DNA from 2 places in the Mesorhizobium sp. Root695 genome. Region 1 is predicted to be linked to the other one. Evidence: riboswitches for the same ligand, from Rfam matches in the RefSeq annotation. Region 1 holds a riboswitch; the other holds the start of a gene.

Region 1 (7,802 bases):
GCGGCGCTGGTGAAAGCCGACGCCGACTGGTCGCGTGTCTGCTGGCTGATCGACAGCGAGGAGAGACTGGCGGAGTACGGCGCGCTCGCTGCCGAACTCGACATCGAACTGCGCATTGCTTTCGAGATCGACGTCGGGCTGCATCGCGGCGGGTTTGCTGATCCCGAAACCTTGTCGAGGGCATTGAGCGCGCTCCATGCTCACAAATGGCTGCATTGCGAAGGGGTCATGGCCTACGAGGCGCATGCGCCGCTCATTCCTGGTCTGTTCGGCGGGCCGACGAAAGCCCTGGCAAAGGCGTCGGCGCAGGCCACGGCGTTCGTCGCTTGTCTCGGGGCCGACCAGCGCCGCATCCTGAACATCGGCGGCAGCAAGACCGCGCTGCTTCATCATGGCGGTGTCGCCAATGAAGTGTCGATGGGATCGGCCTTCGTGCTGCCCAGCGACTTCGATACATCAGGTCTCGAAGGCTTCCAGCCGGCGGCCTTTATCGCGACGCCGATGCTGAAAGTGGTCGAGCCAATGCTGCCCGGCCCGCCGGCTGTCACCCGCGCGCTGCAGGCGATCGGCCGGTTTCCCCGCAAGGGCTGCTACCTCTATGGCGGCAAGTGGATGGCCGAGCCGGTGTTCCCCCAAGGCATGACGACGAACGGCTTGCTCGGCCTGTCCTCCAACCAGCAATTCATGGGCTTGCCGGCCGATGCGCCCGCAAGGCCAGGCGACTACGCCTTCTTGCGCCCGACGCAGAGCGAGGCCGTGCTGCAGCAATTCGGATCGATCGCGGTGTTTGCCGGCGGAAAGGTCACTGATCGCTGGCCGGCGCTGCCGATGGCGTGATCGTCTACCCCTTCACCGGTATCCAGATTTCCAGCCCGCCATTGCCGCTGCGCGGGTCGAATTCGGGACCGTAGCGTTCGAATTCCGGCGCATCTGAAATCTCATGGCCGGAGGCCGGCAGCCATTTGTTCCAGATGGTGTTTACCGTCCGGCGGATGGTCGAGATGTGTTCGCGGTGGGCGAAGACCGCATATTTCTGTGCCGGCACGCGCACCCGGCTGAATTCCTTGGGCAGGTCGGAAAAGTCCGACACTTCGACGCCGGCAATGTAGTCGAAATTGCCGGCATCGTCGCCGTTGACGCAGACGCCATAGGCAACGTCGCCTGTCTCGCCCGGAATGTTGCCGATATAGGGGCCGAAGCGCTGCCATTGCATCGGAATGGCTGCGCTGGTTTCGCAGCTGTAGCGTTCGCCGAGACCGGCGATGAGGAACGGCCGGCTGGTCTCGAAACGCGGCGGTTCGAGGTTGGCAAGAAAGGACTGGTCCATCAGGATCGGCTCCACGAGGTCGAGCTTGTCGAGTGTGCCTTGCGCGCGCACCAGTTCCGGCGTGGTGCCGAACTGATCGCGGAAGGCACGGGTGAACGCCTCATGCGAGTTGTAGCCGGCATCGAGCGCGACGCTGAGGATATCGGGCGCTCCGCCGGCCAGCTTGCGCGCCGCCTCGGTCAAGCGGCGCGAGCGCATGTAGCCCATCACCGAGCGACCGGTTGCAGCCCCGAAAGCCCGCGTCACATGAAAACGCGACACGCCGCTGCTTTGCGCGACATCGTCGAGCGAGATCGCCTCCGGCAGATGGCTCTCGACGAACCACAGCGCTTTCTCGGTCGGGTTCATGGGGCTCCTTTTAAAATGGCTCGATTCACACGTGGCAGGATCATGGTGATGTTTCCCGATGAGGTCAGTTTGATCGAAATTGCGCTCCGCGCAAAACCGAAACGATAGGCCATCGCCTTTGCGTGGAAAGGGGTTGACAGAGTCGGGTCATATTCATAGCAATATGTTATTACATAACAATCAAAGGTGTTGCTTGTTTCCGTCCAGCCATCGATCATACCCATTGCCGGCTTGGCAAACTCAACCCGCAGAAATGCGTTGCGATGCGTTTGGGGGAAATCTACTGTGATTTCGTGATGGTCCCCGAGTCAAAAGGCGAGGGGTGAAAAGGGAACACGGTGAGATCCCAGGGGTCGAGGCCGTGGCTGCCCCCGCAACTGTAAGCGGCGAGCAAAATCCGCGAATGCCACTGGCCGGCAAGGCTGGGAAGGCAGGATGGCGCAACGACCCGCGAGCCAGGAGACCTGCCATCAGCATGAGTTGACCGGACGGGGTGTGCCGGGAGGAAACGCGAATCTCGGTCTTGTCGGCCGGTTCGCCAGCTTCCTTCCGTCGCCAGTTTTGGAAAGTGACGGAAAGTTGGACGGCTCCATCGATCCCATCCATCGCATCATCGTGTGCACGCTTTGCCGTGACCATGTGACCGGCGTCAGGTCCGGGAACGACCTTTGTACCGATTTGCGCTCCCGACTTTCGGCCCAACATGAACCAGCCGTGGCGAGCGGCGTCGCGGTCGAAGGCGTGGCCTGCATGGCGGGCTGCTCGCGGCCGCTGACGGTCGCCTTCCAGGCGCAAGGCAAGGCTGCCTATCTCTTCGGCTCCATCGACGCGCGAGCCGATGTCGGCGACCTCGTGCGATTCGCCAAACTCTACGCCTCGCTGGCCGACGGCTCGTGCAGTTCCGGTCAGCGCCCGGCGGGATTGGCCGGCAAGACGCTTGCCCGCATCCCCGGTTCGGGCAATCCGGCGGGCAGCAGCCGATGACTGTAGCGCTTCTCGAAGCACGTGACCTCTGCGCCATGGCGAATGGGCGGGATCTGGTCCAGGCGGTCAGCCTGTCGGTGGCCGCTGGCGACCGCCTCGCCATCATTGGCCCCAACGGCGCCGGCAAGACGACGCTGCTGCGCATGCTGTCGGGCATGTTACGGCCAAGTTCCGGCGAGGTGAAGCTAGCCGGGCGTCGGCTGGACAGGATTTCCGCTGCCGAGCGGGCACTGCACATCGCCGTGGTCGGCCAGACCGACCAGCCCGATCCACGGCTGGCGGTGATCGACTATGTCGAGCTTGGCCGCGTCCCGCACGCCGGGCTGCGGCGCAGGAGCGAGGAACGCGACATTGTCGTCGATGCGCTGCGCCGGACCGGCCTGCTGCCGCTGCTTGGGCGCACCATAGGCTCATTGTCGGGCGGCGAGCGCCAGCGCGCCCAACTGGCGCGCGCCATCGCCCAGCAGCCAAAGATCCTGTTCCTCGACGAGCCGACCAACCATCTCGACCCGCGCGCCCGCGGCGAACTGCTCGAACTCGTGGCCGGCTTCAGCATGACCGTGATCGCGGTGCTGCACGATCTGGCCCTGGTCGCGCCGTTCGCCACCAGGGTGGCGGTGATGAACCAGGCCCGTCTGCAAGCGCTGGCCGCGCCGCGCGAAGCGCTGACCCAACAATTGATCCGCGAGATTTTCGGCATCGATGTTCTGCGTCTGCGCCATCCGACCGAAGACCGCGAACTGACGGTGTTCGAAGTTCCAAACCGTGGCTCGCCGCCATCCTGATTGAAACCGTTCCGTATTCGACCCAATCCCATTCACATAGGAGCAAATTCTTGAAACGCCTAGCCTTTTCGCTTGCCTTCTCGCTGCTGACCCCCACGGCCTTCGCCTTCCCGGTCACGGTCGACAGTTGCGGCAAGCCGCTGACGTTTGACGCACCGCCGAAGCGCGCCGTCATCCATGATCTCAACATGGCCGAGATGGCCTTCGCGCTGAAACTGCAGCCATCGATCGTCGGCCTGACCGGCATCACCGGATGGTACAAGATCGGTCCCGAATTCAAGGCCGAGCAGGGCTCGATCCCGGAATTGGCGCCGAAATACCCGACGCTCGAAAACCTCGTCGCGGTCGAGCCCGATTTCTTCTTCGCCGGCTGGTATTACGGCATGAAGCCGGGCGGCGAGGTGACACCCGACACGCTTGCCCCGCACGGCATCAAGACGCTGGCGCTGACGGAAAGCTGCGTCCATCTCGACAAGAACCACCCCGCCGCCTCGATGGACCTGCTCTATGGCGATGTCGAAAAGCTGGGCAAGATCTTCGGCAAGGAGGCCGAGGCCGAAAAGCTCGTTTCGGGCTGGAAGACGCAACTCGCCGACATCACCGCCAAGGTCGGCGACCGTAAGGGAACGCGGGTGTTCCTCTATGATTCCGGCGAGGACAAGCCGTTTACCGCAGGCAAGTTCGCCATCCCCAGCGCCATGATATCAGCCGCCGGCGGCGACAACATCATGGCCGACATGGACACCAGCTGGGGCAACACGGACTGGGAAACGGTGGCGTCGCGCAATCCACAATTCCTCATCCTGCTCGATTACCAGGATGGTGGCGGCTACAAGAAGCTGCTCGATTTCCTGAAGGCGCATCCGGCCATGAAGGAGACGGACGCGGTCAAGAACGAGCGCTTCGTCGCCCTTCGCTATGCCGAACTGACGCCCGGACCGGCCAACATCGAAGCGATCGACAAGATCGCCAAGGCCATGCATCCGGAAGCGTTCTAACCTTGCGGCACAGGACATTCGCACTGGCCATGCTGGTGGGAGCGGCGGTGATCACCGCTCTCGCTCTGCTGTCGATCGCCTATGGCTCGACGCTGATCCCGTTGACCGATGTCGTTGCCGCGCTTGGCCGTGCAATTGGGCTGGAAGGGCACGACGTGTCCGGGCCGGTTGGCAAGATCGTCGTCGACCTGCGGCTGCCGCGCACGATCCTGGCCATCTGCGTCGGCGCCGGGCTGGGCGTCGTCGGTGCGCTGCTGCAGACGGTGACCCGCAACGACCTTGCCGACCCGTTCCTGTTCGGCCTGTCGTCGGGAGCCGCCGCGGGTGCCGTTTCCGTCATCACCGTCTTCGGCGACAGTTTCGGCATCTGGACGTTGCCGGTCGCGGCCTTCACCGGCGGCATACTGGCTGCCGGTGTCGTCCTGCTGCTGGTCGCGCGGGTGAGGGGGCAAGGCCCGGAGCGGCTGATCCTTGCCGGCCTTGCCGTGTCGTTCATGTTCACCGCCTTGACCAACTATCTGGTCTTTGCCGGCGACCAGCGCGCCGCCCACTCCGTGCTGTTCTGGACGATGGGCGGCCTTGGCCTGGCGCGCTGGGACAATATCTGGTTGGGCGCGCTGGGGGCGGGCACCATCCTGGCTTACGCGCTATGGAACCACCGCCGGCTCGATGCTTTCCTGGCCGGCGAAAACGCCGCCGAAAGCCTTGGTGTGCCGGTGGCGCGGATGCGCAGGATGACGTTTATCGTCGCCGCCTTCTCGACGGCGATCCTTGTCTCTGTCGCCGGCGTCATCGGCTTCGTCGGACTGATGATCCCGCATCTGTCGCGGCCGCTGGCGGGTCCCTTGCATCTGCGCCTGGTTGCCAGTTGTGCCGTCTTCGGCGCGGTGCTTCTGCTGGCAAGCGATCTTCTGGCCCGAACGCTGCTGCCGCCGCAGGAACTGCCGATCGGCATCATCACCAGCTCGGTTGGCGCGTTCTTCGTCGTCACCATGCTCATCCGCAACCGGCTGTGATCGCGGTGGGCAACACTTCGCTAGTTCGGAGCTCTCAGACCGTCCAGAAATAGCGCACGATGTGAAAGAAGACCGGGGCAGCGAAGACCAGGCTGTCGGTGCGGTCCATCATGCCGCCATGGCCTTCGATCAGATGGCCCCAGTCCTTGACACCCTGGTCGCGCTTGATGGCCGAGGCGACCAGCCCGCCGAGAAATCCCATCGAGCAGGCGACGAAGGCCACGGCCGCTGCCTGCAGCGGTGAAAAGGGTGTCACGAACGACAACAGCGCGCCGAGCAGGCTCGCCGACACCAGTCCGCCGATCAGGCCTTCCCAGGTTTTCGACGGCGAGACGTTCGGCGAAAACCGGTGTTTTCCAAACAGCTTGCCGAAGATGTATTGCAGGACGTCGCTGCCTTGCACGACGATAATCAGGAAGGCGATCAGCAACAGGGTGCGGCCTTCGAAGCCTGGCACATTGAGGGTCAGCAGCGCCGGAACATGGCTGACGCAATAGACCGAGATCATCACCGCCCATTGCTGCGCGGCGATCCGCTCGAGGAAGCGTTCGGTGTCGCCATGCAGCGCCGTGATGGCCGGCATCAGCAGGAAGCAGTAGACCGGAATGAAGATGACGAAGAGCCCGTACCAGGCGGTCCACACCAACCAGTATTGAAACGGTATGATGATGCCGAACATGCCAAGCAGCACCCAATGGTCGCTGCGGCGCGTATGCGTCAGCGTCACGAATTCGCGCAGCGCGGCGAAGGAGATCAGCGCGAACAGGATGGTCATGCCGTAGCGGCCGAAGAAGAAGGCGACCGTCATCAGCGCCACCATCACCCACCAGGCGTTGATGCGCTGGGTGAGATTGACCAGCGTCGAGCTCAGCGGCTTCGGCGCCCGCGCCGAAAGGATGGTGGCGACAATGCTGGCGGTGGTCAAAACCGCCAGCAGGCCGATGATCAGAATGGAAATCTCGTGGCGCATCAATCGTCTCGCTCGGGACGCGGGTTGAGCGCCAGAAGCGTGGCGTGGGCGCGCTCGAGAAAGGCGCGGCGTTCTTCGCCCGGGCCAACCGCGACCGGCGCGCCGAAAACCACACGGCACAGCAGCGGGACCGGCAGGAACTGGCCCTTGGGCAGCACCCGCGACATGTTCTCGATCCAGCACGGGATCAGCTCGACCTGTGGCCGCGCCATCGACAGATTGTAGAGCCCGGAGCGGAACGCCAGCAGCGGCTCCTCGGTCATGTTGCGGGTGCCTTCGGGAAACAGGATCAGCGAGTGGCCCTGGTCGAGAACCGACAGCATTATCTCGATCGGGTTCTCCTCAGGCTTCGTCCATTGCCGGTTGATAAGCACGGACGACAGCATGTCCTGCGCGATAAAGCGGCGCAGCCGCGACTTTCCCCAATATTCGCCGGCGGCAACGGCGTGGGTGATCGCACGCTCCTTTTCGCTGAGGCAGGCCGACAGCAGGATGAAGTCGCCATGGCTGGTGTGATTGGCGAAATAGATGCGCTGGCGGTCGGACGGCAGGCTGCCGTTCCAGATTGGACGCACCCCGGTCACCGTCCAGGCCAGCGCCGAAAGGCCGACGGAGGTTATCGTCTGCAGCAAGGTGAAGGTTTTGAGCGAAAGCTTGTTCATCGCGGCGCCCAAAACCCTGCCGCAAGAAGTGCTGCGGCAAACAGGGCCAGGGCGGCGCGCTGCTTGAACAGCAAGCGGCTTGTGCCGGCCATGCGGTCTTCGAGCAGGCGTGTCGTGGACGGGGCGGGCTTCAGGCGCATCCGTGCCAGCATGTCATCCACCGCCGCACCACCGGATGCCTCGTCGTCGTAGCTGGCCATCAACCGGAACAACAGTGCGTCGAACGCCAGAAGCGCCGACAGCGCCAGCACGGCGACAGCGCTCGCGGCGGTGATCGACAGGGAGACGGCCGCGGGCAAGCTCTCGAAGGCGCCGCGCGCCGAAGCAGCCAGGGGGCCAAGGATGTTTGCGACCACCACGAGTGCAGCAGGCCATGCGGCCTGCTGCATCAGCATGCGGGCGAAGCGATCGGTGCGGTCCTGGTAGGCATCTCCGGTCATGACGCCGCCCGCTCCATGGCAAGATGAACCGGACGGCCAGCGGCCATGAGCATCTCACGGGCAAGCGTCGGCGTCCTGGCCCTGCCGGTCGCCACCAGCCATTCGGCGACGACGCCGGCGCTGCGCTGGAAGCCGAGTGCGCAGCACACCAGCACGGTGCCGTCGCGGCGCGCACTCTCCAGCGCGCCGGCTGCCTGCTGCCGTATCGCCGCCGGCGGCGACATAAGGTCGATCATCGGAAAGCTGATCCAGCGGCAATCGGCTCGCGTCGG
Region 2 (7,802 bases), on a different contig from region 1:
TCCAGCACGAGGCGCAAAACACCGTGCGCCGCAGGGTGTTGCGGGCCGAAATTGATGTTGAAGTTGCGGACGGAGGTTTCAGCCATTCTGGCGCCTCAATTCGTCTTGGCTTTTTCGTCCCCCGGCAGCACGTAGTCGGTGCCTTCCCATGGGGAAAGAAAATCGAAATTGCGGAATTCCTGCTTCAATTCCACGGGCTCGTAGATGACGCGCTTGGCCTCGTCGTCGTAACGCACCTCGACAAAGCCGGTCAGCGGGAAGTCCTTGCGCAGCGGATGGCCTTCGAAACCATAGTCGGTCAGCAGGCGGCGCAGATCGGGATGGCCCGAGAACAGCACGCCATAGAGATCGTAGGTCTCACGTTCGAACCAGTCGGCACCGGGGAACACGCCGGTGATCGACGGCACCATCGTCTCTTCATCGGCCTGCACCTTGATGCGGATGCGCACATTCTGCTTCGGCGACAGGAGGTGGTAGACGACGTCGAAACGCTTGGCCCGCGACGGATAGTCGGCGCCACAGACGTCGATGACCGAGATGAACTGGCAGCGCGCATCGTCGCGCAGGAAGGTCATGACCTCGACCAGATCGCGCGGCTCGACATGAACCGTGAGTTCGCCATAGGCGATATCAGCGTCGTTCACACGGCCGGTCAGCTTCTCGCCGAGATAGGTCGACAGTTCGCTCAGGGATGCGGTCATGGATTTACCGTTCGATCGTGCCGGTGCGGCGGATTTTCTTCTGCAAGAGAAGAATGCCGTAGAGCAGCGCTTCGGCGCTCGGCGGACAGCCGGGCACATAGATGTCGACCGGCACGATGCGGTCGCAGCCGCGCACCACCGAATAGGAATAGTGGTAGTAGCCGCCGCCATTGGCGCATGAGCCCATCGAGATGACGTAGCGCGGCTCCGGCATCTGGTCGTAGACCTTGCGCAGCGCCGGCGCCATCTTGTTGGTCAGCGTGCCGGCAACGATCATGATGTCGGACTGGCGCGGCGACGCGCGCGGCGCGACACCGAACCTCTCCGAGTCATAGCGCGGCATCGAGGTATGGATCATCTCCACCGCGCAGCAGGCGAGGCCAAAGGTCATGAACATCAGCGAGCCGCTGCGCGCCCAGGTGATCAGCGCTTCCGTCGAGGTGACGAGAAAACCCTTGTCGGCGAGCTCATTGTTGATCTCGAGGAAGAACGGATCGTCCGCCCCCACCGGCCTGCCGGTGTTGGGATCGATCAAACCCTTGGGCTTCGGCGCGACGAGCGTGCCGGAACTGTCGTTCAATCCCATTCCAGCGCTCCTTTTTTCCATTCATAGGCAAAGCCGATGGTCAGCACCGCCAAAAAGACCATCATCGACCAGAAGCCGAGCATGCCGATCTTCGAGAACGACACCGCCCAAGGAAACAGGAAGGCCACTTCCAGGTCGAAGATGATGAACAGGATCGACACCAGGTAGAAGCGGATGTCGAATTTCATGCGGGCGTCGTCGAACGAGTTGAAACCGCACTCGTAGGCGGAAAGCTTTTCAGGATCGGGATTGCGGTAAGCCACCAGGAAGGGCGCGGCCAGCAGCGCCAGGCCGACAACCAACGCCACGCCTATGAACAGGACGATGGGCAGGTATGAGCTTAGAAGTGCGTTCATGCTCGGCTTTCCGTTGGCGCCAATCCACTTTGATTACAGCACCGGACCCTAATGCGGAAGCGTGACAGTTTAACCGCTGAACCGTTTTAAGGGCCTATGCTGCAACGCGGCGAGGGTTAGCGCAGCACTTCCAGTGAAGCAAGTCAAACCTTGTTCAAAACACTGACCTGGACGGCATATCCGGGGAAACTGGTCCGATCCGCTCCTGTTTGATTTCCTTCGCTTTCTACTCCACTTTTCTCTCCTGACATGCTTGCCGCCAAAACCCTGCTAGCATGGCCCGGAATCACCCATCCGACCCTCGGTCAAAACACTTCAAAGTGATGCCTGCATGAAGGAAAAGATCTCGCTCCCCATGGCCCGGCGCATTGCGCTCGCCGCCCAGGGGTTCCTCGATCCCCGCCCGACCGGCACGCCTGACCGAAGGCATTTTGCCCGCACGCTCTCCCGCACCGGCCTGTTGCAGATCGATTCCGTCAGCGCGGTGGTGCGCGCTCATTATATGCCACTCTATTCGCGCCTGGGCCCCTACCCGCTCACTCTGCTCGACAACGCGGCCGTGACGCGCAAGCGCACGGTGTTCGAATATTGGGCGCACGAGGCCTCCTTCCTGCCGGTCGAGACCTACCCGCTGATGCGCTGGCGCATGCAACGCGCCGAGCGCGGCGACGAGATGTATCTGGGCCTCGCCAAATGGGGCCGCGAGCACGCCGCCTATATCGAAGAGATCTACCGCCAGGTCGCCGAGCGCGGCCCGATCGCCGCTTCCGCGCTGGAAGGCCAGAAAGGCTCGGGCGGATGGTGGGGCTGGAGCCACGCCAAGCATGCCTTCGAATGGCTGTTCTGGGCTGGGCGCATCACCACGGCGCACCGCCGCGGCTTCGAGCGTTTCTATGACCTGCCCGAACGCGTGCTGCCGCAGGCGATCCTTGACCTGCCGGTGCCAACGCCTGAGGACGCGCACCGCGAATTGCTGCGCATTTCCGCCCGCGCCCATGGCGTGGCGACATCAGGCGATTTGCGCGATTATTTCCGCCTGTCCCCGGCCGATATGAAAGGCCGGCTGGAGGAACTGGTTGAAACCGGCGAGCTGCTGCCGGTGCGCGTCGAAGGCTGGGACAAGCCGGCCTATCTTCATAAAGACGCCCGTTTGCCCCGAAAGATCGAAGCCCGCGCCTTGCTGGCGCCGTTCGACCCGGTCGTCTTCGAACGTTCGCGCACCGAGCGCCTGTTCGATTTCCACTACCGCATCGAGATCTACACGCCAGCCGACAAGCGGCAATACGGCTATTATGTCCTGCCGTTCCTGCTCGGCGACAGGATCGTGGCGCGCGTCGACCTCAAGGCCGATCGGCCTGCGAGCGTGCTGCGCGTCCATGCGGCCTATGCCGAGCCCGGCGCACCAGCCGAAACCGCTGCTCAGCTCTTCGAGGAATTGAAGCAGATGCAGGGCTGGCTGGGCCTCGAACGCATCGAAGTGACGTCCGCCGGTGACTTGGGTCCGGCGCTGGCCGACCTGACAGCGTCGTAAGCTCGCGTTGACACCGCTGCCCGCAAAAGCCTAAATCCGTTCCAGACGGTCTCTTCTCTTCAACGAGAGGAGCCAAGAGGGAATGCGGTGCGGGATATCTGTCCCAAATCCGCGGCTGTCCCCGCAACTGTAAGCGAAGAGCCAAGGCCGAAAGCCACTGGGAGGTTCCCGGGAAGGCGGCTACCAAGGCGATGACCCGCGAGCCAGGAGACCTGCCGTCTGCGACTGTAGAATCCGATCGCCCGGCGGGTTTCCGGGCAAGGAGCCCGATTTTTGGACCACGACAGCAGTTTTTCGGCTGGCACAGCGGATGTTTCGTCCGGCAATGATGATGCCTTGGCCGGCGTCACCGTCATCGTCTGCGCTTCCTGCCGCGATGAAACCGGCTCCGACGCCCATCCCCGCGCCGGCGAATCGTTGGCGGATGACACCCGCCGCGCCGCATCCGGCGAAAATATTCGCATCCGCAGCGTTGAATGCCTTGGCAATTGCAAACGGCGCCTCAGCGCCGCGATCCTGCGCGATGGCTGCTGGAGCTATGTCTTCGGCGACTTGACCGCGACCAGCGGTGCCGACCTCGTCACCGGAGCCAAACTCTTCGCCACCTCGACGGACGGCCTGATCCCGTGGCGCGGCCGTCCCGATAGCCTGAAGCGCGGCCTCGTTGCCCGCATCCCTCCCCTCAACCTGTTGAAGGACTGACCATGACCGCTCCAGATTCGTCCGCCAACCTCTCCCGCGTTCCCTGCACCGTTGTCACCGGCTTCCTCGGCGCCGGCAAGACGACGCTGGTCCGCCATCTCCTGGAAAACGCCGGCGGCAAGCGCATTGCCATCATCGTCAACGAATTTGGCGACATCGGCATCGATGGCGAGATCCTCAAGGGATGCGGCATCGACACCTGTCCGGAGGAAAACATCGTCGAACTGGCCAATGGCTGTATCTGCTGCACCGTCGCCGACGATTTCGTTCCGGCGCTCGACCAGATCCTCGCGCTGACGCCGAGGGTCGACCACATCCTGATCGAGACCTCGGGCCTCGCGCTGCCCAAGCCGTTGGTCCAGGCTTTCCAGTGGCCGAGCGTGAAAAGCCGGGTGACCGTCGACGGCGTCATCGCCGTGGTCGACGGGCCGGCATTGGCCGAGGGTCGCGTCGCCAACGACATGGATGCCTTGCAGGCGCAGCGCGCCCAGGATGAGACGCTCGACCACGACGACCCGGTGGAAGAAGTGTTCGAGGACCAGATCGCCTGCGCCGACCTGATTATCCTGTCGAAAAGCGATTTGATGGACGCCGCCGGCACCGACCGCGCCAACGCCATCATCAACGAACACTCCGCCCGCGCGGTGAAGATCGTGCCGACATCGCATGGCAAGGTCGATCCCTCGGTGCTGCTCGGGCTCGGTCTGGCGGTCGAAGACGACATCGAGAACCGCAAGTCCCATCATGACGGCGCCTTCGACCATGAGCATGACGACTTCGACACCTTCATCGTCGACATTGCCTCGATCGCCAATCCCGATGATCTGGCGAAACGCGTCGCCACCGTCGCCGAAGAAGAGAACGTGTTGCGCGTGAAAGGCTTCGTCGAGGTCGGCGGCAAGCCGATGCGGCTCTTGCTGCAGGCGGTCGGGCCGCGCGTCAATCATTACTATGACCGCGCCTGGACCGCCGAGGATGACCGCCGCTCGCGCCTCGTCGTAATCGGGCTGAAGGGGCTGAACCGCCCGGCGATCGAGCGTATCCTTGCCGGCTGATTTCGGACACGGGTCGCGATGCACATCCTAACCACGACATCCGCCTCGCTCGACGACCTCGCCGAGCCGGTCGATCTGCGGCAGACGCCGGCGGATATCGTGGCGCTGTCCTTCACCGACAGCGATCTCGCCGGATTGGCGGCGGCCTGGAAGGCCGACGCCGAACGCCTGCCCTCGATGCGGCTGGCCGCGCTGCGCGACCTGCGCCATCCCATGTCCGTCGACCTCTGGGTCGACAGCGTCGCCCGCCACGCCAAGATCATCCTCGTGCGCATCCTCGGCGGCTACGACTGGTGGCGCTACGGCTGCGACCAGCTTGCCTCGACCGCCCGCGAACGCGGCATAAAACTGGCGCTGCTGCCCGGCGAATGCCGAGATGAGGATCTGCGCCTGATCGAAGCCTCGACGCTGCCGCGCGAGGAGTTGGACGGCCTGCTCGATTATTTCCGCGAGGGCGGCCCGGCGAATATGAGCGCGCTGGTGCAGAAGTTGGCGGGGTTGGCGGGACAGGATGCGGTTGCTGCAGAGCCGGTCACTGTGCCAAAAGTTGGCTACTACGAACCCGGCCGCGGCGTCGTCCCCCTGCCCCTCGAGGGGGAGGGAAAGGTCGTGCCGATCCTGTTCTACCGATCGATGCTGCTCGCCGCTGATGTCGCGCCCATCGATGCCCTGTTTGAGGCGCTCCGCCAGCGCGGCATCAACCCGGTCCCCATTTTCGTCTCCAGCCTGAAGGACCCGGCATCGCTGGCGTTCGTGGAAACAGCACTGGCCGCGCTGAAACCCGCGGCCATCATCACCGCGACCGCTTTCGCGTCCGGCGCCGAGCCCGGCGTTGAAACCCTGTTCGACCGCGCCCGCGTGCCCGTCTTCCAGGTCATTGTCGCCACCACCCGCCGCGACATCTGGGAGAACAACCAGCGCGGCCTGGCGCCCGCCGACCTTGCCATGCATGTCGTGCTGCCCGAACTCGACGGCCGCATCTTGGCCGGCGCCATTTCCTTCAAGGGCGAGAGCGATGTCGATCCGGCGCTTGGCCACCGCGCCTTCGCCAACCGGCCGGAAGCGGATCGTGTGGCGCAAGTTGCTGACCGCGTCGCGGCCTTCATCCGACTACGGGAGACGCCCCGCGCCCAGCGCAAGCTCGCCATCCTGATCCCGGATTATCCGAGCGCGCCCGGCCGAACCGGCTACGCCGTCGGCCTCGATGTGCCGTCCAGCGTGCTGGCGATGCTGCATGATCTGAGCGAACAGGGCTATGGAGTTGAAGGGATACCGGAGACGCCGCGGGCGTTGCTGGGGCTGCTGGAGCGCGGCAATGATGGGCTGGGGCTGGACGACTATCGGGACTTCTCAAAGGGCCTGCCGATTGAGGCTGTTGCTGCAGTCGAAGCTGCATGGGGAGCGGCCGATACTTCACCCTCCCCCTTGTGGGGAGGGTCGGTTCGCGACATTCGCGAAGCGGATGGCGCGAACCGGGGTGGGGGTAGCGGCGCACCACCCCCACCCGGCCCTGCGGGCCACCCTCCCCACAAGGGGGAGGGTAAGAGCGCTTTCCCCTTCCGCGCCGCGACCTTCGGAAACATCACCGTCGCGCTGGCCCCAGACCGCGGCCGCTCCGCCGACCGCCGCGCCGATTACCACGACCCGACACTGCCGCCGCGCCATGCGCTGATCGCTTTCGGTCTGTGGCTGCGCAGCTCGCTCGGCGTCCACGCGCTCGTCCATGTCGGCGCGCACGGCACGCTGGAGTGGCTGCCGGGTAAGACGGTTGCGCTTTCGGAAAACTGCTTTCCCGAAATCGTCACCGGCCCCTTGCCCGTCATCTATCCTTTCATCGTCTCCAACCCCGGCGAGGCTGCACAGGCCAAGCGGCGCATCGCCGCCGTCACCCTTGGCCATCTGCCGCCGCCCCTGACCGGCGCCGGACTGGACGAGGACCAGCACAAGCTCGAGCGGCTGGTCGACGAATACGCCCAGGCCGACGGGCTCGACCGTCGCCGCCGCGACCGCCTGGCAAAACTGATCGTCGACACCGCGCAAAAAACCGGCCTCGCCACCGAAGCCGGCGTCGCCAGGACCGACGCGCCCGATGAAGCGCTGCGCCGAATCGATGCCTGGCTCTGCGATCTCAAGGATTTCGCCATCAAGGACGGGCTGCATATCTATGGCCGCGCTCCGGAGGACGAGCCTGACGCCATGCGGCGACAAAGTGCGGCAGCCGAGAAGACGGCGCTGCTCGCCGCGCTCGATGGCCGCCACGTCAAGGCTGGGCCGGCCGGCGCGCCCGCGCGCGGCCGATCCGATGTTCTGCCCACCGGCCGCAACCTGTTCACGTCGGACCCGCGCACCATGCCGACGCCGACCGCCTATGATCTGGGCAAGGCAGCGGCGGAGGAAGTCGTGCGCGGCTACATGCAGTCGCATGGCGACTGGCCGCGCTCGCTGGTGATCGATCTCTGGGGCTCGGCATCGCTGCGCACCGGCGGCGAGGAGATCGCTCAAGGGTTGGCGCTGATGGGCTGCCGGCCGCAATGGGATGCGGCCACTGGCCGCATCACCGGCATCGAGGTATTACCTCCCGCCGCGCTCGGCCGGCCGCGCGTCGATGTCACCTGGCGCATATCAGGCCTGTTTCGCGACATGTTTCCGACCCAGATTGCGCTGATCGATGCCGCCGCCAACGCCGTTGCCGCCCGCGACGAGGAGGATTCGGAAAACCCGCTCGCGGCCAAAACCCGCGCCGACGGCAAGATCAGCCCGCGCATCTTCGGCACTTCGCCCGGCACCTACGGCGCCGGTGTCGAGGATCTTTTGTCCTCCGGCGACTGGGTGGCACGCGAAGAGATCGGCCGCGCCTATCTCGACGCCACA

Evidence for each region. A riboswitch is a leader RNA that binds a small molecule or an ion and turns the genes downstream of it on or off. The one in region 1 is predicted to bind cobalamin.
Region 2: linked by a shared signal. The riboswitch ahead of ASD99_RS05285 (DUF1636 family protein) and the one ahead of ASD99_RS15110 (DUF1636 family protein) in region 1 are both predicted to bind cobalamin.

What each region holds. Positions count from the first base shown of each region.
Region 1 covers NZ_LMHO01000013.1:5,879-13,680, forward strand. Annotated here, with positions in the region: gene ASD99_RS15100 (DSD1 family PLP-dependent enzyme) at 1-837, shown strand, start outside; gene ASD99_RS15105 (AraC family transcriptional regulator) at 842-1,675, opposite strand; cobalamin riboswitch at 1,956-2,162, shown strand; gene ASD99_RS15110 (DUF1636 family protein) at 2,291-2,659, shown strand; gene ASD99_RS15115 (ABC transporter ATP-binding protein) at 2,656-3,444, shown strand; gene ASD99_RS15120 (ABC transporter substrate-binding protein) at 3,495-4,442, shown strand; gene ASD99_RS15125 (FecCD family ABC transporter permease) at 4,472-5,458, shown strand; gene ASD99_RS15130 (phosphatidate cytidylyltransferase) at 5,493-6,428, opposite strand; gene ASD99_RS15135 (lysophospholipid acyltransferase family protein) at 6,428-7,090, opposite strand; gene ASD99_RS15140 (hypothetical protein) at 7,087-7,530, opposite strand; gene ASD99_RS15145 (phosphatase PAP2/dual specificity phosphatase family protein) at 7,527-7,802, opposite strand, start outside.
Region 2 covers NZ_LMHO01000003.1:235,119-242,920, reverse strand. Annotated here, with positions in the region: gene ASD99_RS05310 (NADH-quinone oxidoreductase subunit D) at 1-86, opposite strand, end outside; gene ASD99_RS05305 (NADH-quinone oxidoreductase subunit C) at 96-701, opposite strand; gene ASD99_RS05300 (NuoB/complex I 20 kDa subunit family protein) at 706-1,287, opposite strand; gene ASD99_RS05295 (NADH-quinone oxidoreductase subunit A) at 1,278-1,643, opposite strand; gene ASD99_RS05290 (winged helix-turn-helix domain-containing protein) at 1,975-3,174, shown strand; cobalamin riboswitch at 3,204-3,409, shown strand; gene ASD99_RS05285 (DUF1636 family protein) at 3,448-3,876, shown strand; gene cobW (cobalamin biosynthesis protein CobW) at 3,879-4,931, shown strand; gene cobN (cobaltochelatase subunit CobN) at 4,950-7,802, shown strand, end outside.